DNA from 3 places in the Cobetia sp. AM6 genome. Region 2 is predicted to be linked to each of the others. Evidence: predicted binding sites of a transcription regulator. Region 2 holds the regulator's gene; each other region holds the start of a gene.

Region 1 (9,707 bases), 1.5 Mb from region 2:
TCAATGCACTCATCCGGGTTGATCACCAGGAAGTTCGGGCCTTCGTAGAAGCAATCCACCGGGCAGACTTCCACGCAGTCGGTGTATTTGCAGCGAATGCAGTTCTCGGTGACGATGAATGCCATGCAGGTCTCCTGACGCGGATTGGCGTCTCTCTCGTAGGTCGTGGTCCAGGCGCCCACCATGTGTCATCTCGGCGACATCATGGTCTTCAGGTTATAAGCGGCGCAGATGTTATAAGGCGTTATTCTAGTGGCGCTCTGCCGCCCCCGCAATCAGCAGGGGCGGATCGTTTTGGAATGGTGCTATGCCCGAAGGTTGCTGTCGAGCCTTGCCGCGCATTCTCGGGCCTTGCCACTCATTCTCGGGCCGGGCACGCCAACGCTGGCTCGGTGTGACGGCGCTCAGCGCTGACGGTGCCATTCGTAGATCAGCTCCAGCGCTCGCTTGGGGCTCAGATCATCCGGGTCTAGGCCATTGAGGGCCTCGACAACCGGATGCGGCGGTGCCGCGAACAGGTCATTCTGCTGCGGTACCGGCTGGCCCAGCGCATCCTCGCGCGCCACCTGCGGACGATCGACTTCCTGCTGCTCCAGGCTGGTCAGCTTCTCGCGCGCGCGCAGGATGACGCTCTGCGGCACCCCGGCCAGCTGGGCCACCTGCAGGCCATAGCTCTGGCTGGCAGGGCCTTCCTCGACACGGTGCATGAAGACGATGCCATCGCCGTGCTCAGCGGCCGTCAGGTGCACGTTGGCGACGGCATCGGCATGCTCGGGCAGCGCCGTCATCTCGAAGTAATGGGTCGCGAACAGGGTGAAGGCACGCGTGCGCGCCAGATGCTCGGCGCTGGCCCATGCCAGTGACAGGCCATCGAAGGTCGAGGTGCCGCGGCCGATTTCATCCATCAACACCAGGCTCTCATCAGTGGCGTTATGCAGGATGCTGGCGGTCTCGGTCATCTCGACCATGAAGGTCGAGCGGCCGCCGGCCAGGTCATCCGAGGAGCCGATGCGCGTGAAGATGCGGTCCAGCGGGCCGATGCAGGCGCGCGACGCCGGCACGAAGCTGCCGGTATGCGCGAGCAGAGCGATCAGTGCCGTCTGGCGCATGTAGGTGGATTTACCGCCCATGTTGGGGCCGGTGATCACCAGCATGCGCCGCGCATCATCGAAGCGCACATCGTTGGGAACGAAGGGATGATCGCTGACATGCTCGACCACCGGGTGGCGTCCGCCTTCGATATCGATGCCCGGGGTCTCGCTGAGTTCGGGGCGCACGAAATCGAGCGAGGCAGCGCGATCGGCGAAGGCGGTCAGCACATCCAGTGACGCCAGTGCGCGGGCCGTCTGCTGCAGGCCATCCAGTTCGGTATTCAGGTCATCCAGCAGGTGCTCGTACAGCAGCTTCTCGCGCGCCAGTGACTTGGACTTGGCAGACAGCGCCTTGTCCTCGAACTCCTTGAGCTCGGGGATGATGAAGCGCTCGGCATTCTTGAGGGTCTGGCGACGGATGTATTCCGGCGGGGCCTCGGCCGATTGCGAGCGCGGCAGCTCGATGAAGTAGCCATGCACGCGGTTGTAGCCGACCTTGAGGTTGCTCAGGCCGGTGCGCTCGCGCTCGCGGGTCTCGAGTGCGACCAGATACTGGCCGGCGTTCTCGGACAGGCCGCGATACTCGTCCAGCTCATCGTCGTAGCCATCGGCGATCACGCCACCATCGCGCAGCACCACCGGCGGATTCTCGACCAGCGCCTCGCTGAGCATCGCGGAAAGTGCCGGGAACAGGCGGATGGCATCGCGCAGGTCATCGATGGCGCTGCCTTTTTCGACGCTGGCGAGCACGGCGCGCAGCTCGGGCAGAGTGTTGAGGCCATCGCGCAGGCGTGCCATGTCACGGGGGCGTGCGCTGCGCAGCGCGACACGGGCGAGGATACGCTCCACATCGCCGATGCGCTTGAGCAGGCCTTGCAGCTCGAAGGGGTAGTCGCCATCCAGCAGACGTTGCACCGCCGCCTGACGCTGGCCGATCTGGAGCTGATCGCGCAGCGGGCGGTTGAGCCAGCGCTTGAGCAGGCGTGAACCCATCGCGGTCGCGGTGACGTCCAGCACGCTGGCCAGCGTGTTGTCGCTGGTGCCGCCCAGGTTGGTGTCGATCTCGAGGTTGCGACGGCTGGCGGCATCGATCACCACCGAGTCATCGCGGCTCTCGACGGCCAGCGCGGTCACGTGGGGCAGGCCGGTACGCTGGGTGTCGCGAGCGTAGTCGAGCAGGGCACCGGCTGCCGTGACGGCGCGCGTCAGGTGGCTGCAGCCGAAGCCGTTGAGGTCCTGGACGCCGAACTGATCGCACAGCAGGCGCAAGGCAGTCTCGTGATCGAAGTGCCAATCGCTCTGGCGGGTCAGGCCCGGGCGCGAGGCCAGGCTGGCGGGGAGGGTACGGCTTTCGCCGACCATGACTTCGGCAGGCGACAGACGCTGGATCTCGGCCAGCAGCTCGTCATCACCATTGACCTCGAGCACGCTGAAGCGACCGGAGGAGAGCTCGAGAGCGGCCAGGCCCCAGGTCTCGCCATCACGATGCAGCGCCACCAGCAGGTTGTCGCGGCTGGCATCCAGCAGCGCCTCATCATGCAGCGTTCCCGGGGTGACGATACGTACCACCTTGCGCTCGACAGGCCCCTTGCTGGTCGCCGGGTCACCGATCTGCTCACAGATGGCTACCGATTCGCCCATCTTGACCAGGCGTGCCAGATAGCCTTCGGCGCTGTGGTAGGGCACCCCTGCCATGGGGATCGGGGAACCGCCGGAGCTGCCGCGCGCCGTCAGCGTGATATCGAGCAGTTGTGCTGCGCGCTTGGCGTCCTCATGAAACAGTTCATAGAAGTCGCCCATGCGATAGAACAGCAGCACGCCGGGGTGCTCGCGTTTGATCTTCATGTACTGCGTCATCATCGGCGTCATCTGGGGCGCGCTGTTCTTGGCCATGGCCATGGACTTCCTTGACTGCACTGCAATGGGAAAAAGCACACATGCGAGAGCACGGCATGCGGGATGCGCGATATTCTACGGACTGGCGCGGCCGGCTCCAATGCCTGTGATGTCTCATGCTCGCTGCCCTTTTCACCCGATGACCTCCACAAGGAGAAAGTTCGTGAGCCGATTGACTGGTACGACCCCCGAGGCTGCGTGCGCGAATGCCCTGGCTGAGCAGTTGCAGGCGTTGGCAGTCGCGCGCGGCGTGCGCATCACCACCGCCGAGTCGTGCACCGGGGGCGGGGTGAGTGCGGCGATCACGGCGATTGCCGGTAGCTCCAGCTATTTCGATGCGGGCTACGTGACCTATTCCAATGCCACCAAGCAGCGCCTGCTGGGGGTCAGTGAGACATCGCTTGAAACATTCGGTGCCGTCTCAGAGGCGGTCGTGTGCGAGATGGTGCGGGGCGCCTGTCGCGAAAGTGGCGCTGAGCTGGGGGTGGCGATCAGCGGTGTGGCCGGCCCCGGCGGGGGAAGTGACGAGAAGCCCGTCGGCACCGTATGGCTGGCGTGGGGGAGCGAGGCGCGCCAGCAGGCACGCTGCTGTCACTTTCCCGGCGACCGGCAGGCCGTGCGCGACGCCGCGGTGCGGGAGGCATTGCAGGGCTTGATCGAGCGCGTGGAGGCCTTGCAGATCGGCACCGAAGACGCATGAGCCCGATGCAAGCCCCGCGTTGAGGGTGCTGCCTGAAAAAGCGCATCACCGGACTGGCAGAGTGACGCAACTTGCGGCATTATACTGTCCATGTATACAGGGTTTTGCCACGACACCTCAGCCGCTAGTCTGACGGTGTCTGCTCAGCTCTCAGTGATAGAATTCTCTATTCCAGGTGGCAGCCCGTGTGGCTCCGCCGTTCGACAGGAGGCCACATGGCAAAGGACGACAATCGTACCAAGGCGCTGAACGCGGCGCTGTCCCAGATCGAGCGCCAGTTCGGCAAGGGCGCCGTCATGCGCATGGGCGATGCCCCGCGTGTGGCCATCCCGTCGGTTTCCACCGGTTCTCTGGGGCTGGATATCGCACTCGGCATCGGCGGCCTGCCCTTCGGGCGCGTGGTCGAGATCTATGGCCCGGAATCCTCGGGCAAGACGACACTGACCCTCTCGGTCATCGCCCAGGCGCAGAAGCAGGGCAAGGTCTGTGCCTTCATCGATGCCGAGCACGCACTGGATCCGTCCTACGCCGAGAAGCTGGGCGTCAATCTGGACGAGATGCTGGTCTCCCAGCCGGACACCGGTGAGCAGGCGCTCGAGATCGTCGACATGCTGGTACGCTCCGGCGGCGTTGACGTCATCATCGTCGACTCCGTGGCGGCACTGACGCCGCGTGCCGAGATCGAAGGCGAGATGGGCGACTCCCACGTCGGCCTGCAGGCGCGTCTGATGTCCCAGGCGCTGCGCAAGGTGACCGGTCACATCAAGAACGCCAACTGCATGGTGGTGTTCATCAACCAGATCCGCATGAAGATCGGCGTGATGTTCGGTAGCCCCGAAACCACGACTGGCGGTAACGCACTGAAGTTCTACTCCAGTGTGCGTCTGGATATCCGTCGCACCGGTTCCGTGAAGTCCGGTGATGAAGTCACCGGTAACGAGACCCGCGTCAAGGTCGTCAAGAACAAGGTCGCGCCGCCGTTCCGTCAGGCCGAGTTCCAGATTCTCTACGGCAAGGGCATCTATCACGCCGGTGAGGTGATCGATCTGGGCGTGCAGTGTGGTCTGGTCGGCAAGTCAGGCGCCTGGTACAGCTATCAGGGCAGCAAGATCGGTCAGGGCAAGGCCAATTCCGCCCAGTACCTGGAAGACAATCCCGCCATCATGGAGGAGATTGAAACCCAGATCCGTGCCCAGTTGCTGGCAGCGCCGGAAGCCAAGGAAGAGCCGAAAGAGACCGCGGCCGCCGAGAGTGAAGACGACCTGGATATCGATCTCGACTGAGGTTCGTCCAGAAGAAAGAGCAAGAGCGCCAGCCGCCAGGCTGGCGTCATCGCACCGTGTCGTTTCCGACCCGGTGAGATGACCCCAAGGCGCCCGCCCCGATGACTCGGAGGCGGGCGCCTTGCGTTCACGTCCATCGATGTCCTTCTGCTCAACCCCGGGGAGCATGACCATGCACGATGACAGCGCTGAAATGGGTGGGCCTGAGTATCAACCGCTCGACTCAGGCGCGATGACGCCGCAACGGCGTGCGCGCAATGATGCCATCGCGCGTCTGGCGCGCCGCGAACATAGCCGCCGCGAGCTGCACGACTATCTCAAGGAGCGTGACTACCTGCGGGCGGTCAGCGATGACGAGTTGGCAGAGCGGCAAGCCGCTGGCGAGGAGGGCGCACAGGCGGCCTTGAGTCGCGATGAGGTCGAGCTGCTGATCGAGGAGGTGCTGGAGCGCATGGCCGAGGAGGGCCTGCAATCCGATGAGCGCTTTGCCGCCAGCTTCCTGCGGACGCGAGTGCTGCGCGGGCAGGGGCCGAGGCGTATCCAGCAGGAGCTGCGCCAGCGTGGTATCGATAGCGAGACGCTCAATGCCGTGATGCGTGCCGCCAGTGACCCGACGCCGGATGCCTTCGGTCATGTCGAGGCGGTGGATTTCTTCGAGCTGGCGCGCGAGACGCTGGCCAGGCGCTTCTCCGGCCCCGGCGAGGGGCACAAGGAGCGCGCACGGCGCGAGCGCTTTCTGCTCCAGCGCGGCTTCGACTATGAGCAGCTGCGCTATGCCATGGAGTCCGCCTGGAGTGATGAGGGGGAGGAAGGCTAGCTGGCGGGCGACTGTTTGGCTCTCATGACGCGCAAACCGGCGCTTCAGGACATTTCCCCCCCTTTAGCTTGCGCGAACAGGCGTTATACTAGGTCGTCTTGCGACGGCACGGGGCAGGCGCCTTCTTTCATGCTTTTCATTGCACCTCCATGCATACCCACATGGATGAATATGCAGAAACCATGCGGAAGTCATGCAGAAGACCCCCGGAGCGTCTTTACGCACATCGCTACGGAACCTCTATGAAAAGCGCAGAAATCAGAAACGCCTTCCTGACCTATTTCGAGAAGCAGGGCCATACCATCGTTCCCACCAGCTCCCTGGTGCCGAACAACGACCCGACCCTGCTGTTCACCAACGCCGGCATGGTGCCCTTCAAGGATGTCTTCCTGGGCCGTGATCCGCGTGGCTACAGCCGTGCGACCTCTGCGCAGCGCTGCGTGCGCGCCGGTGGCAAGCACAATGACCTGGACAACGTCGGCTATACCGCCCGTCACCACACCTTCTTCGAGATGCTGGGCAACTTCAGCTTCGGCGACTACTTCAAGCGCGAAGCCATCCAGTTTGCCTGGAAGTTTCTGACCGAAGAACTCGGCCTGCCGAAGGAGAAGCTGTGGGTCACCGTGCACGTCAGCGATGATGAAGCCCGTGACATCTGGTTCAACGAGGTCGGCATCGATCAGAACCGCTTCTCGCGTCTCGACGAGGACAACTTCTGGCAGATGGGCGACACCGGCCCGTGCGGCCCGTCCTCCGAGATCTTCTATGACCACGGCGAAGATGTCGCCGGTGGCCCGCCGGGCAGCCCGGACGAGGATGGCGATCGCTACATCGAGATCTGGAACCTGGTCTTCATGCAGTTCGACCGTGACGCCGAGGGCACGCTGCACCCGCTGCCCAAGCCGTCCATCGATACCGGCATGGGCCTGGAGCGTGTCGCGGCCGTGATGCAGGGCGTGCACTCCAACTACGAGATCGATCTGTTCCAGAATCTGCTGGCCGCCGCGGCCGAGATCATCGGTCACGACAACATCGCCACGCCGTCACTGCGCGTGGTGGCTGACCACATCCGCTCGTGTGCCTTCCTGATCGCCGATGGCGTGCTGCCCTCCAACGAAGGCCGTGGCTACGTGCTGCGTCGCATCATCCGTCGCGCCGTGCGTCACGGTCACAAGCTGGGGGCGCGTGGCAGCTTCTTCTACAAGCTGGTCGCGGCTCTCGACAGCGAGATGGGCGATGCCTATCCGGAACTGCGCGCCGCACGCGAGCAGATCGAACGTGTGCTGCTCAAGGAAGAAGAGCAGTTCGCGCGTACGCTGGAACATGGCATGAAGCTTCTGGAAGAAGCCATCGCTGACCTCGAGGGCAATACCCTCGACGGCGAGACCATCTTCAAGCTCTACGACACCTACGGCTTCCCGTATGACCTGACCGCCGACATCTGCCGCGAGCGCGAGCTGATCCTCGATGAGGCAGGTTTCCAGGCGGCCCTGGAAGCACAGCGTGATCGCGCCCGTGCCGCCAGCAACTTCGGCGGCGACTACTCCGCCAACCTGGTGCTGGAAGGCGAGACCGTCTTCACCGGTTACGACCAGCTGGAAGGGGAAGCCACCGTCACCTCGCTGTTCGACGCCGAAGGCAATGCCGTCGAGCAGCTCGAGGTGGACACCAAGGGCATCGTGGTGCTCGATACCACCCCGTTCTACGGCGAGTCAGGCGGCCAGGCCGGTGACACCGGTTATCTGCATCTGGATGGTGGCCGCTTCCAGGTCAGCGATACCCAGAAGCAGACCGGCCATCACCTGCACCACGGTGTGCTGATCGAAGGCGCTCTCAAGGTCGGTGACAAGGTGCGTCCGCAGGTCGATGCCGAGCTGCGCGCGGCTTCCGTGCGCAACCACTCCGCCACGCACCTGCTGCACGAAGCGCTGCGTCTGGTGCTGGGCGAGCACGTTCAGCAGAAGGGCTCGCTGGTCACGGCCGAGCGTCTGCGCTTCGACTTCAGCCACTTTGAGGCGATGACGGCCGAGCAGCTGTCCGAGGTCGAGCGCATCGTCAACGCGCAGATCCTGGCCAACGCCGAGACCACCATCGAGTTCATGAGTCTCGATGAGGCCAAGGCGCGCGGCGCAGCGGCACTCTTCGATGCCAAGTATGGTGAGGAAGTCCGCGTGCTGACCATCGGTCAGGATGCCTTCTCCATCGAGCTGTGCGGCGGGACTCACGTCAAGCGCAGCGGCGACATCGGCCAGATGCACATTCTCGCCGAGACCGGCATCGCGTCCGGCGTGCGTCGTATCGAGGCCATCACCGGTCGCGCCGCGCGTGACTTCCTGCTCGCGCAGGAAGCGACTCTGGCTCGCCTCGGTGAGCGTCTCAAGGCCAAGCCGGAGCAGGTCGAGGAGCGCGTCGGCAGCCTGCTGGAGCGCAACCGCGGCCTCGAGAAGGAGCTTGAACGCCTCAAGGCCAAGCTGGCGTCCGCTTCGGCCAGCGACATGCTCAGCGACATCGCCAATGTCCAGGGCATCAAGGTGCTGGCCAAGCAGGTCGAAGGCGTCTCCGGCAAGGAGCTGCGTGGCCTGATGGATGACCTCAAGTCCAAGCTCGGCTCCGGCATCCTGGTGCTCGGCGTCGCGGACGGTGACAAGGTCAGCCTGATCGCCGGTGTCACCGACGACCTGACCTCGCGCGTCAAGGCGGGTGACCTGGTGCGCCACGTGGCCGAGCAGGTCGGTGGCAAGGGTGGCGGTCGTGCTGACATGGCCCAGGCCGGTGGCAGTGACGCCGCCTCGCTTCCGGGCGCACTGGCCGGTGTGCCATCATGGGTAGACGCCCAGCTGGGCTGACAGTACAAGATGAAGGCCGGGCTCCTCTTGGGGAGACCCGGCCTCTTTTTGGGCTCACATGAGCTTCATGTGGGGACAACGCAAACGGACACGGATAACGGAAACGCACATGGCGCTATACGTTCAGAAGTTCGGAGGCACTTCGGTCGGCTCGGTGGAGCGGATCAAGGCCGTCGCCGAGAAGGTCAAGCGATTCCGCGATGAAGGCCATCAGATTGTCGTGGTCGTCTCTGCCATGAGTGGCGAGACCAACCGACTGATCGGTCTCGCCAGCGAGATCAATGATGACCCGACACCGCGCGAGATGGACATGCTGGTCTCCACTGGCGAGCAGGTCACCATTTCCCTGCTGGCCATGGCGCTGCAGAAGATCGGCGTCGACGCGACCTCCTACACAGGGGCGCAGGTGGGAATCCGCACCGATAGCGCGCACACCAAGGCGCGTATCCAGCACATCGATACCGATGACCTGCGTGAAGACCTCGACGATGGCAAGGTGGTCGTGGTGGCAGGCTTCCAGGGTGTCGATGAAGAGGGCAACATCACGACGCTGGGTCGTGGTGGCTCTGACACCACCGGTGTCGCCCTGGCTGCCGCACTGAAGGCGGATGAGTGCCAGATCTACACCGATGTCGATGGTGTCTATACCACTGACCCGCGCGTGTGCTCCAAGGCACGTCGTCTGGAAACGGTGACCGTCGAGGAAATGCTGGAAATGGCGAGCCTGGGCTCCAAGATCCTGCAGATCCGTTCGGTGGAATTCGCCGGCAAGTACAATGTTCCCCTGCGTGTGCTGTCTTCCTTCGAGGATGGCCCGGGTACCCTGATCGTCGCTGAGGAAGAAGACAACATGGAAGAACCGCTGATCTCCGGCATCGCCTTCAATGTCAACGAAGCCAAGCTGACTCTGCTCAACACGCCGGATATCCCGGGTGTCGCTTCCAAGATTCTGGGCCCGATCGCCGATTCCAACATCGAAATCGACATGATCGTCCAGAACGTCTCTCCGGACGGCAATACCACTGACTTCTCCTTTACCGTCGCCAAGACCGACTTCAAGGCGACCCAGCGCAT
Region 2 (9,707 bases):
CAAGCAGGCCACCGACCCCAAGGAACGTGCCCGTCAGGCGGCGGAGACTCGCAAGATGTCGCCCGAGGTCAAGGCGGCTCACAAGGCGCAGAAGGCCAAGACCCAGTTGATCCGCCGCATGGGGGTCGACCCGGAGAATGGTTGGGAGGCGCATTACGAGATCCTGCCTGGCAAGGAAAAGGTCGTTTCCGAGCTGACGCGTCTGGCCGAGAAAGCCGACACCATCTATCTCGCGACGGATCTGGACCGCGAAGGTGAGGCGATTGCCTGGCACCTGCGCGAGACCATCGGTGGCGACGATTCGCGTTACAAGCGCGTAGTGTTCAACGAGATCACCAAGAAGGCGATCACGGCGGCCTTCGATGAGCCGGGCGAACTGAAGATGGACCGCGTACATGCCCAGCAGGCACGCCGTTATCTGGATCGCGTCGTCGGCTTCATGGTCTCGCCGCTGCTGTGGGCCAAGGTCGCTCGTGGCCTGTCCGCCGGGCGCGTGCAGTCGGTTGCCGTGCGTCTGATCGTCGAGCGTGAGCGCGAGATCCGCGCCTTCATCCCCGAAGAGTTCTGGGATGTCCACGCTGAGCTGGCCGCCGCCAGTGGTGAAGCGATCCGTTTCGAGCTGGCGCGTCAGGATGGCAAGGCCTTCCGTCCGACCAGCGAGAAGGAGACGATGGATCGCATCGCGGCGCTGCGCACGGCCAAGCTCGCGATCACCAATCGTGAAGACAAGCCGACGCGCTCCAAGCCGAACGCGCCGTTCATCACCTCGACCCTGCAGCAGGCGGCCAGTGGTCGTCTCGGCTTCTCGGTCAAGAAGACCATGATGATGGCCCAGCGTCTCTACGAGGCGGGTTACATCACCTACATGCGTACCGACTCGACCAATCTGTCGGCGGACGCGGTGGCCACGGCGCGCGACTTCATCAGCGAAGAATACGGCAGCAACTACCTGCCGGAAGCGGCCAACGTCTACTCCAGCAAGGAAGGCGCCCAGGAAGCGCACGAAGCGATTCGTCCTTCCGAAGTGTCACGCCGCGCCACCGATCTCGCCGGCATGGAGCGTGACGCCGAGCGTCTGTATGAGCTGATCTGGCGTCAGTTCGTCGCCTGTCAGATGCTGCCGGCCGAATACCTGTCCTCCACGCTGACCATCGAAGTGGATGGCTACGAGCTGCGCGCCAAGGGCCGTGTGCTCAAGTTCGACGGTTACACGCGTGTCATGAAGCCGATGGGCAAGAAGGAAGAGGACCAGTCGCTGCCGGACCTCGCCATCGGCGAGAAGCTGGACCTGGTCGAGCTGCAGCCGCTGCAGCACTTCACCAAGCCCACGGCGCGTTACACCGAGGCCAGCCTGGTCAAGGAGCTGGAGAAGCGCGGTATCGGTCGTCCGTCCACCTATGCCGCCATCATCTCCACCATCCAGGACCGTGGCTACGTGGCGCTGGAAAACCGTCGCTTCTATGCCGAGAAACTGGGCGACATCGTCACCGATCGCCTCAGCGAGTCCTTCAAGGACCTGATGGACTTCGGCTTCACGGCGCGCATGGAAGACTATCTCGATGAGGTGGCCAACGGCGGGCGCAACTGGCGTGAGCTGCTGGACACCTTCTACGCCGAGTTCAAGGCCGAGCTGGACCACGCCCAGTCCGAAGAGGGCATGCGTCCCAACCAGCCGGTGCCGACGGACATCGCCTGCCCGACCTGTGGGCGTGAGATGCAGATTCGTACCGCCTCGACCGGGGTCTTCCTGGGCTGTTCCGGCTACAACCTGCCGCCCAAGGAGCGCTGCAAGACCACCATCGATCTGCTGCCGGGCGATGAAGCCGTGGCGGCCGATGCCGGTGAAGATGCCGAGACGGATGCGCTGCGCGCCAAGCGTCGCTGCCCGATCTGCGCCACCGCGATGGACAGCTACCTGATCGATGAGCAGCGCAAGCTGCATGTCTGCGGCAATAGCCCGGACTGTGTCGGTCACGAGGTCGAGGAAGGTCAGTTCCGCATCAAGGGCTACGATGGCCCGGTGATCGAGTGCGACAAGTGCGGTTCCGACATGCAGCTCAAGACCGGGCGTTTCGGCAAGTACTTCGGCTGCACCAACGAGAATTGCAAGAATACCCGCAAGCTGCTCAAGTCCGGTGAGGTGGCGCCGCCGAAGATGGACCCGATTCCGATGCCGGAACTTGCCTGCGTCAAGGTCGAGGACCACTACGTGCTGCGCGATGGCGCCAGTGGCCTGTTCCTGGCGGCCAGTCAGTTCCCCAAGAATCGCGAGACGCGTCCGCCGCTGGTCAAGGAGCTCAAGGCGCATGCCGACGAGCTGCCGGAGAAGTATCACTTCATTCTCGAAGCCCCGGATCAGGACCCGGACGGACGTCCGGCGCAGATTCGCTTCTCGCGCAAGGTCAAGGCTCAGTACGTCATGACCGATGAGGAAGGCAAGGCGACCGGTTGGAAGGCGACCTACGACAACGGCCGCTGGGTCGTCGAGGACAAGCGCAAGGGAGCCAAGAGCTGATGAGCCAGCGTGCCCGTACCAATCAGCTGCTGTATCAGGCCGAGTTGCTGCTGGCCCAGTCAGCAGCCTCTGGCGACGATGAGCATGCCGTGGCGCGTCGCATGGCCGGTGAAGAGGGCGCGCTCGCCCTGCTGGAGCTGGCGCTGGCGTCATTGCTGGAAGAGTGTGCCGTGACGGCGCGCTGGCCAGAGGGTAGCTGGCGCGAGCGCCTGGCGTCGCCGCCGACGCCCATCGCCGAGGTCGAGCAGCTGCGCAGCCTGCTGGAGCATTCCGACAGCTGGTTGTCTGAGCTGGTCGCGGATGTGACCCGCCTGCATGAAGAGGGCGGCGTCGCTCGCCGCGAGGAATCGCGTTCGCGTGGTGATGGTCTGATCATCGCGGCAGCCTCGAGCGCCTCGCTGGCCGAGCGTCTCAGTGCCGCCATCACGGCATTCAAGGCGCTGCTGCCGCAGCTGCGCGAGTCGAGTGTCGAGTGGTAGGTCAAGGCGTTGATCTGGTGCTGCACGCTGGTGATGACTGGCGCATGGCAATCGGGTGACGTTTCGCCTTCACGGGTGCTAGACTGATCGCATTGTGGCAAGCCCTGCATTCTCCGGTACGACCATGGCTCTGGCTGTGGTCGTACTTTTTTCTGCGTCGCTGATGGCAACGCGGTGCCGGGCTTGCCAGCCGTCGCGCTGACGATTACAACGACGCCGGTATCTCGCGAGATGCCGTGCAGGAGGAATGACGTGTCCGATCCCGCCGTACTTGAAATTGTGCAAATGGAAGATGGTGAAGTGATTCTGCGCGCCGCGGAAAGCGAAGGTGAGCCGCTGCTCAGCATTCGCATTTCGGACGAGGCCGCCGATCTGCTGCGTGACAATCGTTTCGAGGTCGCGCGTGAGATGATCGACCACGCCATCACCCGGACTCGCCTCTGGGATGGCGAAGAAGACGAGGACGAGCAGTCAGAAGGCATCGTGCACTGATTCATCGCTCGCGCTTCGCGCACAAAAAAACCCGCCTCGAGGCGGGTTTTTTTGTGCAATGCGTGCGGCTTTTCTGTTGCTCAGAGCTCTGCGAGAAAGGTGCTGCTGGGCATAGCTCGTTGCTCAAAGCGCTGCTGGTCAAGGCCTCAGTGCAGGCCGCCATCGCGGATGACGCCCACCCCGAGACCTTCGATCTCCAGGCTGTCCGTGCGCAGGTCGACCTTGATCGGCGAGAAGTCCTCGTTCTCGGCTTCCAGCCACACGTAGTGCCCGTCACGGCGGAAGCGCTTGACGGTGACCTCATCCCCCAGACGTGCCACTACGATCTGTCCGTCACGCACGCTGCTGGTGCGGTGCACGGCCAGCAGGTCGCCTTCCAGAATTCCCACGTCCTTCATCGACACGCCGCGCACGCGCAACAGGTAGTCGGCAGCCGGCGAGAAGTAGTCGCTCGGCAGCGGGCAGTGACGGTCGATATGCTCGCTGGCAAGAATCGGACTGCCGGCGGCCACTTCCCCGATCACCGGCAGGCCATCGTTGGCGCTGTCGTCGACGTCAGCCAGCGACGGCACGCGAATGCCGCGAGAGGTGCCCGGCACCATCTCGATGGCGCCCTTGCGCTTGAGGGCACGCAGATGCTCCTCAGCAGCATTCGGTGAGCGGAAGCCCAGCGCCTGGGCGATTTCGGCCCGCGTCGGCGGGTAGCCAGAGGACTTGATGGTCTTGATGATGAAGTCGAAGACATCCTGCTGGCGCGGAGTAAGCGGCTGGGTCATGGCATTGCCTTTGGCCTGGGCGGCATCTTGAGCTGACGGCACGGGGTGTGCATCCATACAACTGTCATTGTATCCAGTCATGGCGGTCATGCAAGGCATCGTGGCTTGCGTGGTGGCCTCAAAGGGCAGGTAGTCGCCGAGATATCGCTGTCTGGCGACTTTTCGTGCCGATATCCGAGGCATTCTTTCTTGATGGGAATGTCTGGAAGTGAATGCCTGGAGGTGAATGTCTGGTGGTGAATGTCTGGAAGTGAACCCGGCCTGGCGCTGGCGGGGTGGTCAGTCACCCAGCTAGGCGAGCCCTTGAATCGGCACGGTCAGCGTTGAGGGAATATCAGGCTTGGCTAAACCTCTGGCGTTTGAAACGCGAGAGAATTGTCAGTCATGGCATGGCGCGCTAGAATCAAAGTGTTTCAAACGAATGTTCGTCGATGGCGGTGCTCACGGGTGCCGTGATCGAACGTGCCTTGCGGTGAACATGCACCACCTCATGAGAGAGTCGCCGCGCGGGGCTTGCGCCGTGACCTACGACTCCAGTTCTTTTCTACCTGACAAGGGTTCCGCCCATGGCCCAGACCGATACCGTTACCCGCATCCTCGATACTGCCGAGGTGCTGTTCGCCGAGCGCGGCTTCGCCGAGACCTCACTGCGTAACATCACCAGCAAGGCCAAGGTCAATCTGGCGGCGGTGAACTACCACTTCGGCTCCAAGAAATCGCTGATCCAGGCGGTCTTCGCACGCTATCTCGACCCGTTCAGTGAGCGCTTCCACGCGGCACTCGACAGCGTCGAGCAGCAATACGCCGGGCGTCAGGTGCCGCTGGAGGTCCTGCTGGAGGTGATGGCGCGTACCGTGCTGGAGGTGCCGGCCGAGCGCAACAGCCTGCGTACCTTCATGCGCCTGCTCGGGCTGGCCTATACCCAGGGGCAGGGCCACATGCGACGCTATATCCGCGAGCATTACGGCACGGTCTTCAGCCGCTTCGCCGAGCTTTTGAAGCTGGCGACGCCTGATCTGCCGGACAACGAGCGCTTCTGGCGCCTGCACTTCATGCTCGGCAGCGTGATTTTCACCTTCTCGGGCCTGGATGCGCTGCGCGATATCGAGGAAGCCGAGTACGGCCATCACACCACGGTGCGTGAGCTGATCCAGCACATGCGTCCGGTGGTGGTCGCGGCGATGGCAGCGCCGTTGCCGGCCTCGCTCGGAGATGGTGAGGCGGTCACCCAGGCGGCCAGCTGATGGCCTGCTGGGTAGCGGTGGACCTCTCGCGCCAAAGCCTTGAGATACGCAATGACGCGCCGAGTGGCAGTCGTGATGCGCCGCCCCCCGCGGCTGACCCTGAGGCGCTGGTGCACGCCTGCGCGATCTCCAGCGGCCTCAACGGTATTGGCGAGCTCGACGGCAGCGGTTGCACGCCAACCGGCTGGCATGTGATTCGAGCCGCCATCGGGGCGGGCAATCCGCGTGGCGCCGTCTATCGCGGACGGCGCTTCACGGGCGAGGTGTTCACGCCCGAGCTTGCCGCGGAGCATCCTGAGCGTGACTGGATCCTGACGCGCATTCTGTGGCTCAGCGGCCGCGAGCCCGGCGTCAATCGTGGTCGCAATGCCCGCAGCGAGCGGGTCGATAGTCTGCGCCGCTACATCTATTTTCATGGCACGCCCAGCACGGAGCCCATGGGGGTAGCGGCGTCCCACGGCTGCATTCGCTTGCGTGATGACGACCTGCTGCGACTCTTTGCCGAGGCTGTGCCCGGCACCCCGGTACTGCTGCATGCCTGAAGGCGCTGGTGCCCGAGTCTGATACCCTCCATGAGCTGTCACCGGAATCTGCGTGACAGCCCCTTGCCGGGGCGCAGCTGGCCGCGACTGTTCGATAGGGGTTCAGTCGGCTAGAATTGCGCCTTTCCTCGCGCTGGCAGCCTGATTCATCACGTTTCTTCCAGGCTGCCGAGCCCCGTAAAAGACATGAAGTCCTGGCGGTCGTGGCTCCTCTCTTCACGGGACATCACTGCCGCAGGCCATGGACAGGAAGGATGACATGACACAGCCACTGGGCTCCGTAATGGTCGATGTTGCGGGGCTGACCCTCGCCCGCGACGAACGTGAACTGCTGGCACGCCCTGCCGTCGGGGGCGTCATCCTGTTTGCGCGCAACTGCGCTTCTCCCGAGCAGGTGTTGGAACTGAGCCGCGAGATTCGCAGCGTCAATCCCCACCTGCTGATCGCCATCGATCAGGAAGGCGGGCGCGTCCAGCGTCTGCGCGAGGGCGTGACACGCCTGCCATCGATGCGCAGCCTGGCGCAGTGCTGTCTCGGGCGTGACTGTGATGGCTGCGGCGAAGACGCCCAGGCCGCAGGCCTGGGTCTGGCACGCGATGCCGGCTGGCTGCTGGGCATGGAAATGGCAGCCATCGGCTGTGATATCACCTTTGCGCCGGTACTGGATATCGATGTGGCGGGCTCGACCATCATTGGCGATCGCAGCTTCGGCGCCACGCCGGAAGACGTCATCGCGGTGGGCGGCGCCTTCATCGACGGGCTGCAGGAGGCGGGCATGTCCGCCGTCGGCAAGCACTACCCGGGGCATGGTGGCATCTCGGCAGATACCCATCTGGAGCGCGTGGTCGACCCGCGGCCGTTCCGCGAGCTGCGCGAACATGACCTCAAGCCCTTCGCGGCCCTCGCCGAGCGCCTGGGTGGCGTGATGCCGGCGCATGTGATCTATCCGGATTTCGATGCACGTCCCGCGGGCTTCTCACCCAGCTGGTTGGGCCTGCTGCGCGAAGAGTTCGGCTTCAAGGGCGCCATCTTCTCCGATGATCTCGGCATGGCGGCGGCCGTCGCGGAAGGTGGCCCGGCAGAGCGTGCACGCCTGGCGCTGGACGCCGGCTGCGACATGGCGCTGGTCTGCAATGACCCGGCCGCCGCGCGCGAAGTGCTCGACAGCCTCGATGACGATGAGCAGCGCCACCGTGGCAAGCGCCAGGCGCGTCTGCGCTATGCGCGAGCTCGCCCGACGCTGGATGGTCTGGTGGGGCTGGCACGCTGGCGGCGCACCCACGCGCGGCTCGAATCGATGGCGGCCAGTCAGGCATCACAGCAGGCTGCCATGCCCTCGGGCACGCTAGGCGCCGCTGACGCGTCTGACGCACGGTCGGTCTCTGAGTCCGGTAGCGCGCAATAATCAGGCACGCGGTGCCTTTTTCGAGTCGAAGACTGGCAAGGAATTCCCATGGCTGAGCAATCCGCCACCGAGGCTGCTGCCGACAAGCTGGCAGCGCCTGCCGAAGAGATGATCAATCAATGGGTCGAGCCGCTGCGCCAATGGGTCGAGCAGACCTTTGGTCTGCCGCTGTGGGGCATCAATCTCGCTCTGCTACTGCTGGCGGTGCTGTTGCTGCACCTCATCGAGCGGGTGGTGCTCAGCCGCCTGGCGACGCATGCCGAGAAGAGCCGCAACCTGTGGGATGACGCCCTGGTGCATGGCCTGCGTCATCCCTTGTCATTCTGGCTCTACAGCATGGGGGTGTTGCTGGCGCTCGGCATCATCGCCGGCCAGTTCAGCCTCGGCGGGGCCGAGAAGTACCTGGGCACGGCGCGCCAGATCGTGACCCTGCTGGCGCTGGCCTGGGCGTTGATTCGCATGGTCAAGCGCTTCGAGGCGCTGCGCACCATGCCGCCGCCCGGCACCAACGTCAACGCGATGGATGCCACCACGGCCTCGGCGATCAGCAAGCTGCTGCGGGCGGTCGTGGTCGTGCTGGTGGGGCTGGCCATCCTGCAGAATCTCGGCGTCTCGTTGTCCGGGGTGCTGGCCTTCGGGGGTGTCGGCGGTATCGCGGTCGGCTTTGCGGCGCGGGATCTGCTGGCCAACTTCTTCGGCGCCCTGATGATCCATCTCGACCGGCCCTTCAAGGTCGGCGACTGGATCCGCTCACCGGACCGCGAGATCGAGGGCACCGTCGAGGATATCGGTTGGCGCCTGACGCGCATCCGCACCTTCGACATGCGGCCCCTCTACGTGCCGAACGCCATCTTCACCAGCATCTCGGTGGAGAATCCGTCGCGCATGTACAATCGCCGCATCTTCGAGACCGTGGGGCTGCGCTATGAGGATGCCGCCCAGGTCGGCCCCATCGTTGCCGCGGTACGCGAGATGCTGGAAGGCCATGACGAGATCGACCAGACGCGCACCCAGATCGTGAACTTCACCACCTATGGTGAGCATTCGCTGAACTTCTTCGTCTATGTCTTCACGCGCACCACCGACTGGGTGAAGTACCACGCGATCAAGCAGGATGTCCTGCTCAAGGTGCACGACATCATCCGTGAGCATGATGCCCAGGTGGCGCTGCCGGGCCAGCGTCTGCATTTTGCCGATGTACTGTCCTTCGAAGGACGCCACCATGAACACGACGCCGAGGCTGAGAATGCCGCGGCGTCATCAGACACGCAGACGCGCGGGTCCCGCCGCCGTTCTGATTCAACCGCCGCTGCTACATCCTCCTCTGCGCCCGTCCGGCGTGGAGATGAGGCCAGTGACACCCAGGAAACTCCCGATGCTGACTCCGACGCCTGAGACCCTCACCGCCCTGCATGACGAAATGCGTGAGGTGATGGACAATGCCGATTGCCTGATCCCGCAAGCTGACCTTGAAGTGGCACTCGACCGCATGGCCGTTGAGCTGACGGAACGCCTCGGCGATCGCATGCCGATCTTCTATTGCGTGATGAACGGCGGCCTGATCACCGCCGGCCAGCTGCTGACCCGCCTCGACTTTCCGCTGGAAGTCGATTATCTGCACGCCACTCGCTACCGTGGCGCGATGCGCGGCGGCGAGCTGTTCTGGCGCGTCAACCCGGAGCTGCCGATGGCCGGTCGCGACGTGGTGATCGTCGATGACATCCTCGATGAGGGTGGCACCCTGGCCGCGATCCTCGAGTACTGCCGTGAAGCCGGCGCGCGCAGCGTGTCCAGCTGTGTGCTGGTCGACAAGAAGCATGACCGCAAGGCCTACCCGGGCTTCAAGGCCGATTTCTGTGGTCTCGACGTCGAAGACCGCTTCCTGTTCGGCTTCGGCATGGACTACAAGGGCTACTGGCGTAACGCGCCGGGCATCTACGCGCCCAAGGGTCTGTAAGATTTGCTGGATGGCAGCCGCCATCCCGCGATATGACACTCGTTCACCACCCGCCCGGGCAACCGCGGCGGGTGGTGTCGTTTTCGGGGCCTTTTCTGTTCTCCTGGCGCAGAGCGTGACGATTGTGCTTGTCGTTGTCGGTCGGCTCGGAGTAGCGTTCGCTGAGGATCGGGGTGTCCGGTCCCGGGAGATTCCTGCACATGGGTGGCAAGGAGGCGGGCGATGCTGGCGGTGATCGGTGGGACGGGGTTCGGCAGTTGGGCAGGCATGGAAGTGCTCAGGCGCGGCGGGCAGGAA
Region 3 (9,707 bases), 1.9 Mb from region 2:
CTGGCAGCGCCCGGAGGAGGCCGCCGCTGTCGAGCAGACGCCGGTTGAGCCAAGCCGGACTGGGCCAAGCCGTGCTGCGACAGCTGAGCCCATCGAAGCGGCAGCGGGACAGGCCGCTCCGGCGGTACGCGGTGATGCCACCGTGCGGGTCCTCTTCCTGGCGGAACTGCGGGAACGCCTGGACCTCGACAGCCTGGCGCTGAACCTGACGACGCTGTCCCAAGCGACGGTCGGGGGCTTGAAGCGCACCCTGGCGCTGCGTGACCCCCAGCTTGAAGCGCTCAATGACACTCGCGTGCTATGCGCCGTCAATCAGGACATGGTGCGCGATGACCACCCATTGAATGCCGGTGATGAAGTCGCCTTCTTCCCACCGGTGACGGGGGGCTGACATGACCCAGGTCGCAAACGAAGCCTCGCGGGCCTTTTCGGTCAGCATTCAGGCCGGCGATTTTGATCTGCGTGTCGAGCAGGACGTCCTGACGCGTGGGCGCGGCGACATCGGTGCCGTGGTGTCCTTCACGGGGCTGGTGCGTGATTTCAATCAGCGACCGGATGTCGTCGCGCTGACGCTGGAACACTATCCCGGCATGACGGAACGTAGCCTCGAGCGCTTGATCACAGAGGCGCGCGAGCGCTTCCCGCTCACCGGGGTGCGCATCATTCACCGTGTCGGACGGCTCGAGCCCGGCGACAATATCGTGCTGGTGCTGGTCGCCAGTGCGCATCGTCAGGCGGCCTTTGCCGGCTGTGACTTCCTGATGGACCACCTCAAGTCGCGGGCGCCTTTCTGGAAAAAGGAGCACACTGCCACGGGAGATTATTGGGTGCGGGAACGCTCGAGCGATCGCGAGGCACTCGAGCGCTGGCATCCAGAGTCCGCGGTGACAGCAGAGGGTGAAGCGCTATCCCCCCTTGCCGAGCAACACAAGGCTGATGACTCATTGGCCGAGGCCAGCGGCGAAGAGAGACAATCAGCGCTGGCAACACCCAAGTTTTCGGGAGAGTCATGATGGAAACCCTGGTCGATGATTTCGGTCGTCGCATCCGCTATGTTCGCCTGTCAGTGACGGACCGCTGTGATTTTCGCTGCGTCTATTGCATGAGCGAAGAGATGACCTTTCTGCCGCGTAACGAGGTCTTGAGCCTCGAAGAGATCGCGTTGCTGGCGCGCGCCTTCGTGGAATTGGGAGTCGATAAGATTCGCCTGACCGGCGGGGAGCCGCTGGTACGTCGTGATATCGGCAAGCTGGTCGATGAAATCGGCGCGCTCGAGGGGCTCAAGGACTTCTCGATGACCACCAACGGCGCGGGTCTTGCCAAGCACGCCGCGCAGTTGAAGGCCGCCGGCATGTCACGGCTGAATATCAGCCTTGATTCTCTGGACCCGGAGCGCTTCAAGGCGCTGACGCGTACCGGCGACCTGAACAATGTGATCGCCGGCATTCGTGCTGCGCGCGAGGAAGGCTTCCGCATCAAGCTCAATGCAGTGGTGCTGAAAGGGCGCAATGATCACGAAGTGGTGTCGCTGGTCGAATTTGCGCGTGAGGAAGGGTTGGACATCAGCTTCATCGAGGAGATGCCGCTGGGCCAAGTCTCGGATCACGGGCGTGACGAGACCTTCTGCTCCAGTGATGATGTCCAGGCGCGCATCGAGACGCGTTATCCGCTGATTCCCACGCTTGAAGACAGCCTGGGGCCGGCGCGCTATTTCCGCATGGCGGACAGCGAATCACGGGTGGGATTCATCTCACCGCACAGTCATAACTTCTGCTCGACCTGCAACCGCGTTCGCGTCACGGTAGAGGGGCGTCTGTTGCTGTGTCTTGGCAATGAGCACTCGCTTGACCTGCGTGACATCATGCGTCGCCACCCGGGTGACATCGAGCCACTCAAGGCCGCGATCATCGATGCCATGCACCTCAAGCCCGAGCGTCATCACTTCACGACGGACGGTGATGTCCAGATCGTTCGCTTCATGAACATGACGGGAGGCTGAGACCTTTTTCGTCATCAGTCGTGGCGCTCATGTGGATCGAGCCATCCCGGATAACTCACAGGCGCTGACAAGAACCCCGCTATCAAGCGGGGTTTTTGTTGGTCTATCCTATGGAAACACTGCCTTGCTTTTGACAAGGCTTGTTAGTTCATATTTAGCGCTTATACTTTGCTGCATTATCACATCCAATGCGATGACTCGCAGGGATTCCAGCTCAGTGCATATGGTGGAGGTAGCGAAATGACAGCCGATTCTCTCGAAAAGATCGCTCGTAACAAGAATGTTGCTCGTGCAGCAGCGCGTCAGCTGTCCATGGAACAACTGCACAAGCTCTCCGAGGTCATCAATGAGGTGATCGAGCAGAAAGCCGAAGAAGACGAGCAGCGCCGCGAAGAAGAAATCGCCAAGGAGCGCAAGCTTGCCGAGATTCGTGATGCGATGATCGAAGCTGGCCTTTCCGTGGATGATCTGGTCAGTGATCAGCCCAAGCGTCGTGGCCGTCCGCCGAAGAACAAGTCCGTTTGAGACCTTCGGCCTGACGCCATGGAGGTGGCTGAAGCGCTTGAGATCGAGATTGCCAGTCGGCAAGTCGGCAATCTCGCCATCACCAGTCCCTGAGCGCCTCCCAGCAGCAGAAAAGCCCGCCCGGTATTTCCCGGGCGGGCTTTTTCATGCGCTGCTTTGTGCAGGGTAGTGAGCTCAAGGCGGCCATCACTTCGATGATGGCGCGACACTCACTCCTGATTCATGGCCATGATATGCAGGAAGAGCACCGGCTCATGGCGCAGGTGGTTGCGCAGCCAGCGATTGATGCGGCCATCGAGTTGCTGCTTGAGTTCACGTTCATTGCTGGCATCCAGGCCTGCCAGGGTGTCATCCAGCCACTCGGCGAAGCTGTCTTCATCCAGGCTTGAGGTGCCGCTGATATCCAGCATCAAGCGGCCGATGCGAACCCAGCCGGCCTCCTGCAGCGTGACGGGCAACGCCAGCGAGACGCTGCCATGCCGGCCGAGACGCGCGCGGGCACGGCGGTCCATGGAATCCAGCGGGCGCACCTTGTCATGCTCGATGATGCACTCGTGCAGTGTCAGGCGTTTCTCCACCGACAGCCCCTGAGCATCGAGGCGAATCACGTCACCATTGACGGGAATCAGCGGTGCCTCGATGCCCAGGGACTGTGCCACCTGGGTGTGAGCGAGCTGGTGGCGATATTCGCCATGCACCGGCAGCAGACGTACCGGTTTCAGCCAGCCATAGAAGGTGCGCAATTCTTCCTGCGCCGGGTGCCCGGAGGCATGCAGGTCCGGGAACTGCTTCTCTTCCATGATGCCGACGCCGAGGCGTGTCAGGGCGTTGTGCAGCTTGCCGATGGCCAGCTCATTGCCGGGAATCGCCTTGGAAGAGAAGATCACGGTGTCGCCGGCGGCCAGCTCGAAGTCAGGATGGCGGGAATTGGCCAGGCGTGACAGCGCTGCGCGCGGCTCGCCCTGACTGCCGGTGGCGATCACCATGACCTCTTCCGGGGGCAGGTAGCCCAGGTCCTTCACCGGTACCAGCGGCGGGAAGTCTTCCAGATAGCCGAGACCGCGGGCGACGCGCACCATGCGCTCCATCGAGCGACCCAGCAGCGTGATGCGGCGACCATTGCGAGCGGCGGCGCGCCCCAGTGCCAGGATGCGGGCCAGGTTGCTGGCAAAGCAGGTCACGACGACGCGTCCGCGACAGCCGGCCAGCGTCTTCTCCAGTGCGCGTGCTACCTCACCTTCACTGCGCGAATGACCCGCCAGCGGCGCATTGGTGGAGTCGCCGACGACCAGATCGACCGGCGCCAGTGCCTGATAGCGCTCCGGATCCGTGGGCTCTCCGATCAGCGGCTCCGGGTCCAGCTTCCAGTCGCCGGTATGCATCACGCGATATTCCGGCGTGACGATCAGCAACGAGCAGCTTTCCGGAATGGAGTGGGTCAGTGGCAACAATCGCAGCGCGAAGGGGCCGGATTCGAAGCCTTCATCCACCTCGATGATCTGCAGGCTGGAGGTTTCCAGCTCGCGCTCGGCGAACTTGGCGCGCAGCAGGCCAGCCGCCAAGGGCGTGGCGATGATCGGGCAGCGCCATTTCGGCCACAGCCAGGCGACCGCGCCGATGTGGTCTTCGTGGCCATGGGTGATCACCAGCATCTGCGGGCTGATGCCCAGGCTTGCCAGGGACTCGATATCCGGCACCTGCAGCGGACCTTCCGGCAGGTCCTGGCGAATCATCATGCCGCAATCCACGGCAATCCAGTGATCCTGATAACCATACAGCGTCAGATTCATGCCGATCTCGCCGCAGCCACCCAGCGGTAGCAGGTGCAGCGGCGGACGTTGTCTCTGACGGACTTGAACGCGGGGTTTCAACATGGATGTCATGCCATCTATAAAATGTGGCTCAACTATACGGGAATCCCGCGAAGCGCCACAAATGGCGCTGTTGTCCGGTCGCGTCGATTCGAGAGCGGCCCAGCCGTTCGCGCGACGCCTTGAGGTGGGCCGGCGTGATGGCCGCTGATCGCAATGTCGTATTGACCATATGGACAGAATCGGGGCGCAGCACTGTTTCAGGCCGCGTGATCAGCTACAATAGCCCACCTTTGCCGAGGGGCTGCTTACGGGCGGTGTCATGATTCCTCGCGCAGGCCGGCGCTTCGCCGGCTGAACATCATTCCCGCTATCACAATGGTTGAACTTACGATGTCTCACGCCTATCGCCTGGTGGTGTCCTGCCCTGATCAGGTCGGAATTGTTGCCCGAGTTTCCACTTTCATCGCCGAGCAGGGCGGGTGGATCACCGAAGCCAATCAGCATTCTGATCTTGGTGCCGGTCGTTTCTTCATGCGCTATGAGATCAACCCCGAAACCATCGGCCTGAGCGCCGCTGAGCTCGGCAAGCGCTTCGCCCCGATCGGTGAAGAGTTCGGCATGCAGTGGCGCGTGCATGACACCGCCGCCAAGAAGCGTGTCGTGCTGATGGTCTCCAAGGACTCCCATTGCCTGGTGGACCTGCTGCATCGCTGGCAGTCCGGTGATCTGGATTGCGAGATTCCCTGCGTCATTTCCAACCACGATGACATGCGCTCGCTGGTGGAGTGGCACGGCATTCCGTTCCATCACGTGCCGGTCGACAAGAATGACAAGGCGCCGGCCTTTGCCGAGGTCGAGCGTCTGGTGGAAGAATCCCGGGCCGATTGCATCGTGCTGGCGCGCTACATGCAGATCATTCCGCCGAGTCTGTGTGAGCGCTATGCCGGTCGCCTGATCAACATCCACCACAGCTTCCTGCCTTCCTTCGTGGGCGCCAAGCCGTATCACCAGGCCTTCGGGCGTGGGGTCAAGCTGATCGGGGCGACTTGTCATTACGTGACCGAAGAACTGGATGCCGGCCCGATCATCGAGCAGGACATCCATCGCGTCACTCACTGCCATACCGCCGAGGAACTGGTGCGCATCGGCCGTGATGTCGAGCAGAAGGTGCTGGCGCGCGGCCTGCGTTGGCACCTGCAGGATCGCGTGCTGATCCACGGCAACAAGACCATCGTCTTCGCCTGAGCCTCGCATGCTCAACGCATGAGTCTGTCACCGACCTGAGGTCGTGACGAAGAAGCCGGTACCTGTTTCAGGTGCCGGCTTTTTTGTTTGCGGGATGGGGTGGGCGCCTGGCGCGAGCTAGAACAACCCCAGCTGCTGGGCGTCCTCGCGGGCCTTGAGGCGCACGCCGACGCCCAGCAGGCGGACAGGTCGATGGCCGCGTTGCCAGGCTTGCTCCATCAGCAGGGCGAAGCTGTTGGCGCTCGGCAGCGTGGTGGTCGAGGCGGGGAGCAGGCTTTCCAGCGTGGTGCTCTCGAAGTTGTTGAAGCGGATCTTGACGAACTGCTTGGCCAGTACCGGCTGGTCATGGCGGGCGTGACGGCTGGTCAGGCGTTCGAGCAGGGCGGGCAGGCGCTCGAGGCAGGCTGGCAGATCAGGCAGGTCGTGATCGAAGGTGTGCTCGACACTGATCGACTTGCGCTCACGCTCGACACGCACCGGTCGCTCATCGATGCCGTGCGCCAGTTCGTGCAGGCGGGTGCCGAACTTGCCGAAGTGCTCGGCCAGTGTCGTCAACGGCGTGGTGCGCATGTCCTCGCAGGTGGTGATGCCCAGGCGTGTCAGGCGCGCCAGCGTCGCGGGGCCGACCCCGTGCAGCTTGCCGACGGGCAGCTGGCGGATGAAGGCGTCGCTGGTCTCGGGCGTGATCACCGTCAGGCCGTCGGGCTTTTCCCAGTCACTGGCGATCTTGGCCAGAAACTTGTTGGCGGCCACGCCAAGGGAGAGGGTGATGCCGGTACGCTTGAGCGCCTCTTCCTTCAGCCAGCGCGCCATCCAGGTGGCGCTGCCCTGAAAGTCAGTCACGGCACTGACATCCAGATAGGCCTCATCCAGCGAGAGGGGCTCCACCAGGGGCGTCAGTTCATGGAAGAGTGCCTGGATCTCGGCGGAAACGGCGCGGTAGCGCTCGAAGTCCGGGGGCACCAGAATCAGCTGTGGACACAGGCGCAGCGCGCGGGCAGTCGACATCGCCGAGCGTACGCCGAAGGCACGCGCGGGATAATTGCAGGTGGCGATGACACCGCGTTGCTCGGTGCGGCCACCGATGGCGATGGGCACCTCGCGCCACTCGGGATGGCGGAGCATCTCGACGGCGGCATAGAAGCAGTCGCAGTCGGCGTGGAGGATCTTGCGCATGCGCGCATCATGCTAAAAGACTGGATGGCTGTCCAGTGGCGGTACCCATTCATTGCACCTGAGCCGGCTGCGCAACGACAACGCCCGACAGTGAGGAAGGTCCTCTCTGTCGGGCGTTGGCATGTCTGGCATCTCGCTTGGGCGCGAGACTGTCGCTCAGCGGATTACAGCGTCATCGCGGCCACCCAGCCGAACACGATCAGCGGGATGTTGTAGTGGATGAAGGTCGGCACCACGCTGTCCCAGATGTGGTCGTGCTGCTGATCGACATTCAGGCCGGCCGTCGGGCCGAGGGTCGAGTCAGAGGCCGGTGAGCCGGCATCCCCCAGCGCGGCGGCGGTGCCGATCAGCGCGACGGTGGCCAGCGGCGAGAAGCCGAATTGCAGCGCCAGCGGCACGTAGATGGCGGCAATGATCGGAATGGTCGAGAAGCTGGAGCCGATGCCGAGAGTGATGAACAGGCCGACCATCAGCATGACCAGCGCGGCCAGCGGCTTGTTGTCACCGATGATGTGGAAGGAGGCGTCAACCAGGGTCTGGATGTCGCCGGTGGCCTTCATCACGGAAGCGAAACCTGCCGCCGAGATCATGATGAAGCCGATCAGCGCCATCATGCGCATGCCGGACGTGAAGAGGTCATCCGCTTCGTTCCACTTGAACAGACCACCCAGCGAGAGGATGGCGAAGCCGACCAGGCCGCCGAGAATCATCGAGCCGGAATACAGCTGAATGCCGAGGGCGGCGATGATGGCGACGCCTGCCATGATCAGGCCGCTCTTGGACGGCGTGTGCATGGGCGTGTGGTGCGGTACGTTGCTGGACTTGATCTCGCGGGTCGCGTAGTCACGCGGCTTGCGGTAGGAGACGAACAGCGCCGTCAGCAGGCCGAGGAACATGCCGCCGACCGGAATCGCCATCGCCATCGGCACCATACCGCGGGTCACGTCGAGACCGAGCGACTGGCCGGCCTCATTGATATTGGCCAGCAGGATGTCGTTGAGGAAGATGGAGCCGAAACCGACCGGCAGCAGCATATAGGGCGCGGTCAGGCCGAAGGTCAGTGCACAGGCCACGGCGCGACGATCCAGACGCAGGCGGTTCATGGCAACCAGCAGCGGCGGAATCAGGATCGGGATGAAGGCGATGTGGACCGGAATCAGGTTCTGGGAGGAGATCGCGACCAGGGTCACGCTGCCCAGCAGGCCGTACTTGATGGCCGTCTGGCGGCGCGGCGTGCTTTCGCCATTGAGCAGGCCGATCAGGCGTGCGGCGAGCAGGTCCGGCAAACCGGAGCGAGACAGGGCGACGGCGAAGGCACCGAGGGTGGCGTAGGCCAGCGCGACCTTGGCGCCGCCGCCGACACCGTCATTGAAGGCGCCGAGCGTATCGGTCAGTGACAGACCACTGAACAGACCGCCGACCAGGGCGCCGGCGACCAGCGCGAAGACGACCGAGACGCGAGCCAACGACAGGCCGACCATGACCAGGACGGCCAGAATTACCGCATTCATGCGAGTACCTCTATGTGGGGTTGTGCCAGCTTTGGGAGTGTTGCGGACAGAGCGGGCGAACTGTGGGTGCGTGGCCACCCGATCCCGGGGCAATGCCTCGCATGACGTGTACATTCGTGACGAATGCCTTGCTGTCGCAGTGTTCCTGCGGCTTCCTCCTGAATGCCGTCAAAAACGGCGCATTATCTTACCAGAAGGGCAACGCAAGCTGAATGGCCGATGAACGTGGGTGCTGCCAAATGGCACAAGTTGGCGTGCCATGACGGCTTTTTGTAGAATGCCACGCTGCCCGGCGGCTGCAGTCGCAGGCGTTATTCAACAGGAGTGCGCATGCTGGAGCTGGAAAATGCCCGCGTCATCGGCATGGGAAATGATCGGCGTGTCTATCAGGACCCGAACGACCCCCATCGCTGCATCAAGGTCCCGCGTTACCCTGACAAGGGCAGCCGCCAGAATGAACGCGAGCAACGCTATTTCGAGGGCCTGGTCAGACGTGGCATGCGCGACTGGTCCTATGTGCCTGCCTACCACGGCAGTGTCGCCACCGCCGAGGGGCTCGGGCTGGTCTTCGACCTGATTCTCGACAGTGACGGCTCCACGTCACGCCGACTGCGCGAGGTGCATCTCGAGACCCCCGAGCGCCTGAGCGCCGAGGTGCTGGTGAGCGAGCTGGCCAATCTCTATCGCTATCTCGAGAAACGCTGGTTGATTCCGTCTGATCTCAATGATCGCAATATCGTGGTCCAGTTCAGCGACGACCAGCCGCCCAGATTGTGGCTGATCGACGGTATCTCGAATCCTGACTTCATTCCGCTGGCGACCAGTGTCGCCTGGCTGGCACGGCGCAAGGTCGCGCGTCGTTATCGTCACTTCCTCAAGAAGCTGGTCAAGGGCGGTCAGCTCTCGCCAGAGGATTATCAGGCACTCGAAGCCCGTCTGTGGGGGTGAATGCCTCTGATGGTGATAGCTTTCGAGACTGGTGGCTCTCGAGGGTGACTGCCCCTGATGGCGCTTGCCTCTGATGGCGCTTGCCTCTGATGGCAATCGCCTTTGATGAACATCGTCTTTGATGAACATCGCCAGGGGCAGTCGTGTTGTATGTCAGTGCAATCAGTGCATCAATGTTCCAGAGTCTCGAAGTAGCTGGTCATCGCATGGGTGATCTGGCCCAAGTCCTGCGGCGAGGTGATATAGGCCGGCATGGTATATAGCCAGCGACCGAAGGGGCGTAACCAGACACCCAGTTCACGGGCATGGGCCTGAGCGCCTGCCAGACTGCTGGCATCGTGCACTTCTATCACCGCAGTGGCACCCAATACGCGTATATCGCGAATGGCGGGGTGGGAGAAATTCAGCAGGGTATCGCGCAACAATTGATTGAGCTCGGCAATCTTGCCCAGATAATTCTCTTCCTCGAATACCGCGAGACTTTCCAGT

The links. The regulator LexA, encoded in region 2, represses DNA repair genes until DNA is damaged. The targets are predictions, from matches to a motif close to TACTGTNTANNTANACAGTA.
Region 1: recA (recombinase RecA) is a predicted target of LexA. The motif match lies at 3,770-3,789, and genes of this name have one in related genera.
Region 3: dinB (DNA polymerase IV) is a predicted target of LexA. The motif match lies at 6,778-6,797, and genes of this name have one in related genera.

What each region holds. Positions count from the first base shown of each region.
Region 1 is NZ_AP021868.1:3,738,060-3,747,766, reverse strand. Features, by position in the region: gene fdxA (ferredoxin FdxA) at 1-125, opposite strand, end outside; gene mutS (DNA mismatch repair protein MutS) at 405-2,984, opposite strand; gene CLAM6_RS15625 (CinA family protein) at 3,151-3,687, shown strand; gene recA (recombinase RecA) at 3,903-4,970, shown strand; gene CLAM6_RS15615 (regulatory protein RecX) at 5,143-5,787, shown strand; gene alaS (alanine--tRNA ligase) at 6,030-8,633, shown strand; gene CLAM6_RS15605 (aspartate kinase) at 8,743-9,707, shown strand, end outside.
Region 2 is NZ_AP021868.1:1,014,614-1,024,320, forward strand. Features, by position in the region: gene topA (type I DNA topoisomerase) at 1-2,515, shown strand, start outside; gene CLAM6_RS04355 (DUF6586 family protein) at 2,515-2,994, shown strand; gene CLAM6_RS04360 (hypothetical protein) at 3,247-3,486, shown strand; gene lexA (transcriptional repressor LexA) at 3,633-4,262, opposite strand; gene CLAM6_RS04370 (TetR/AcrR family transcriptional regulator) at 4,829-5,506, shown strand; gene CLAM6_RS04375 (L,D-transpeptidase) at 5,506-6,048, shown strand; gene nagZ (beta-N-acetylhexosaminidase) at 6,308-7,453, shown strand; gene CLAM6_RS04385 (mechanosensitive ion channel family protein) at 7,502-8,848, shown strand; gene CLAM6_RS04390 (hypoxanthine-guanine phosphoribosyltransferase) at 8,829-9,410, shown strand; gene CLAM6_RS04395 (S-methyl-5'-thioinosine phosphorylase) at 9,633-9,707, shown strand, end outside.
Region 3 is NZ_AP021868.1:2,865,018-2,874,724, reverse strand. Features, by position in the region: gene moaC (cyclic pyranopterin monophosphate synthase MoaC) at 1-391, shown strand, start outside; gene CLAM6_RS17995 (molybdenum cofactor biosynthesis protein MoaE) at 393-1,013, shown strand; gene moaA (GTP 3',8-cyclase MoaA) at 1,010-1,999, shown strand; gene CLAM6_RS12060 (H-NS family histone-like protein) at 2,240-2,524, shown strand; gene CLAM6_RS12055 (ribonuclease J) at 2,734-4,314, opposite strand; gene purU (formyltetrahydrofolate deformylase) at 4,729-5,583, shown strand; gene dinB (DNA polymerase IV) at 5,701-6,759, opposite strand; gene CLAM6_RS12040 (Na+/H+ antiporter family protein) at 6,924-8,270, opposite strand; gene CLAM6_RS12035 (YrbL family protein) at 8,601-9,218, shown strand; gene bioA (adenosylmethionine--8-amino-7-oxononanoate transaminase) at 9,389-9,707, opposite strand, start outside.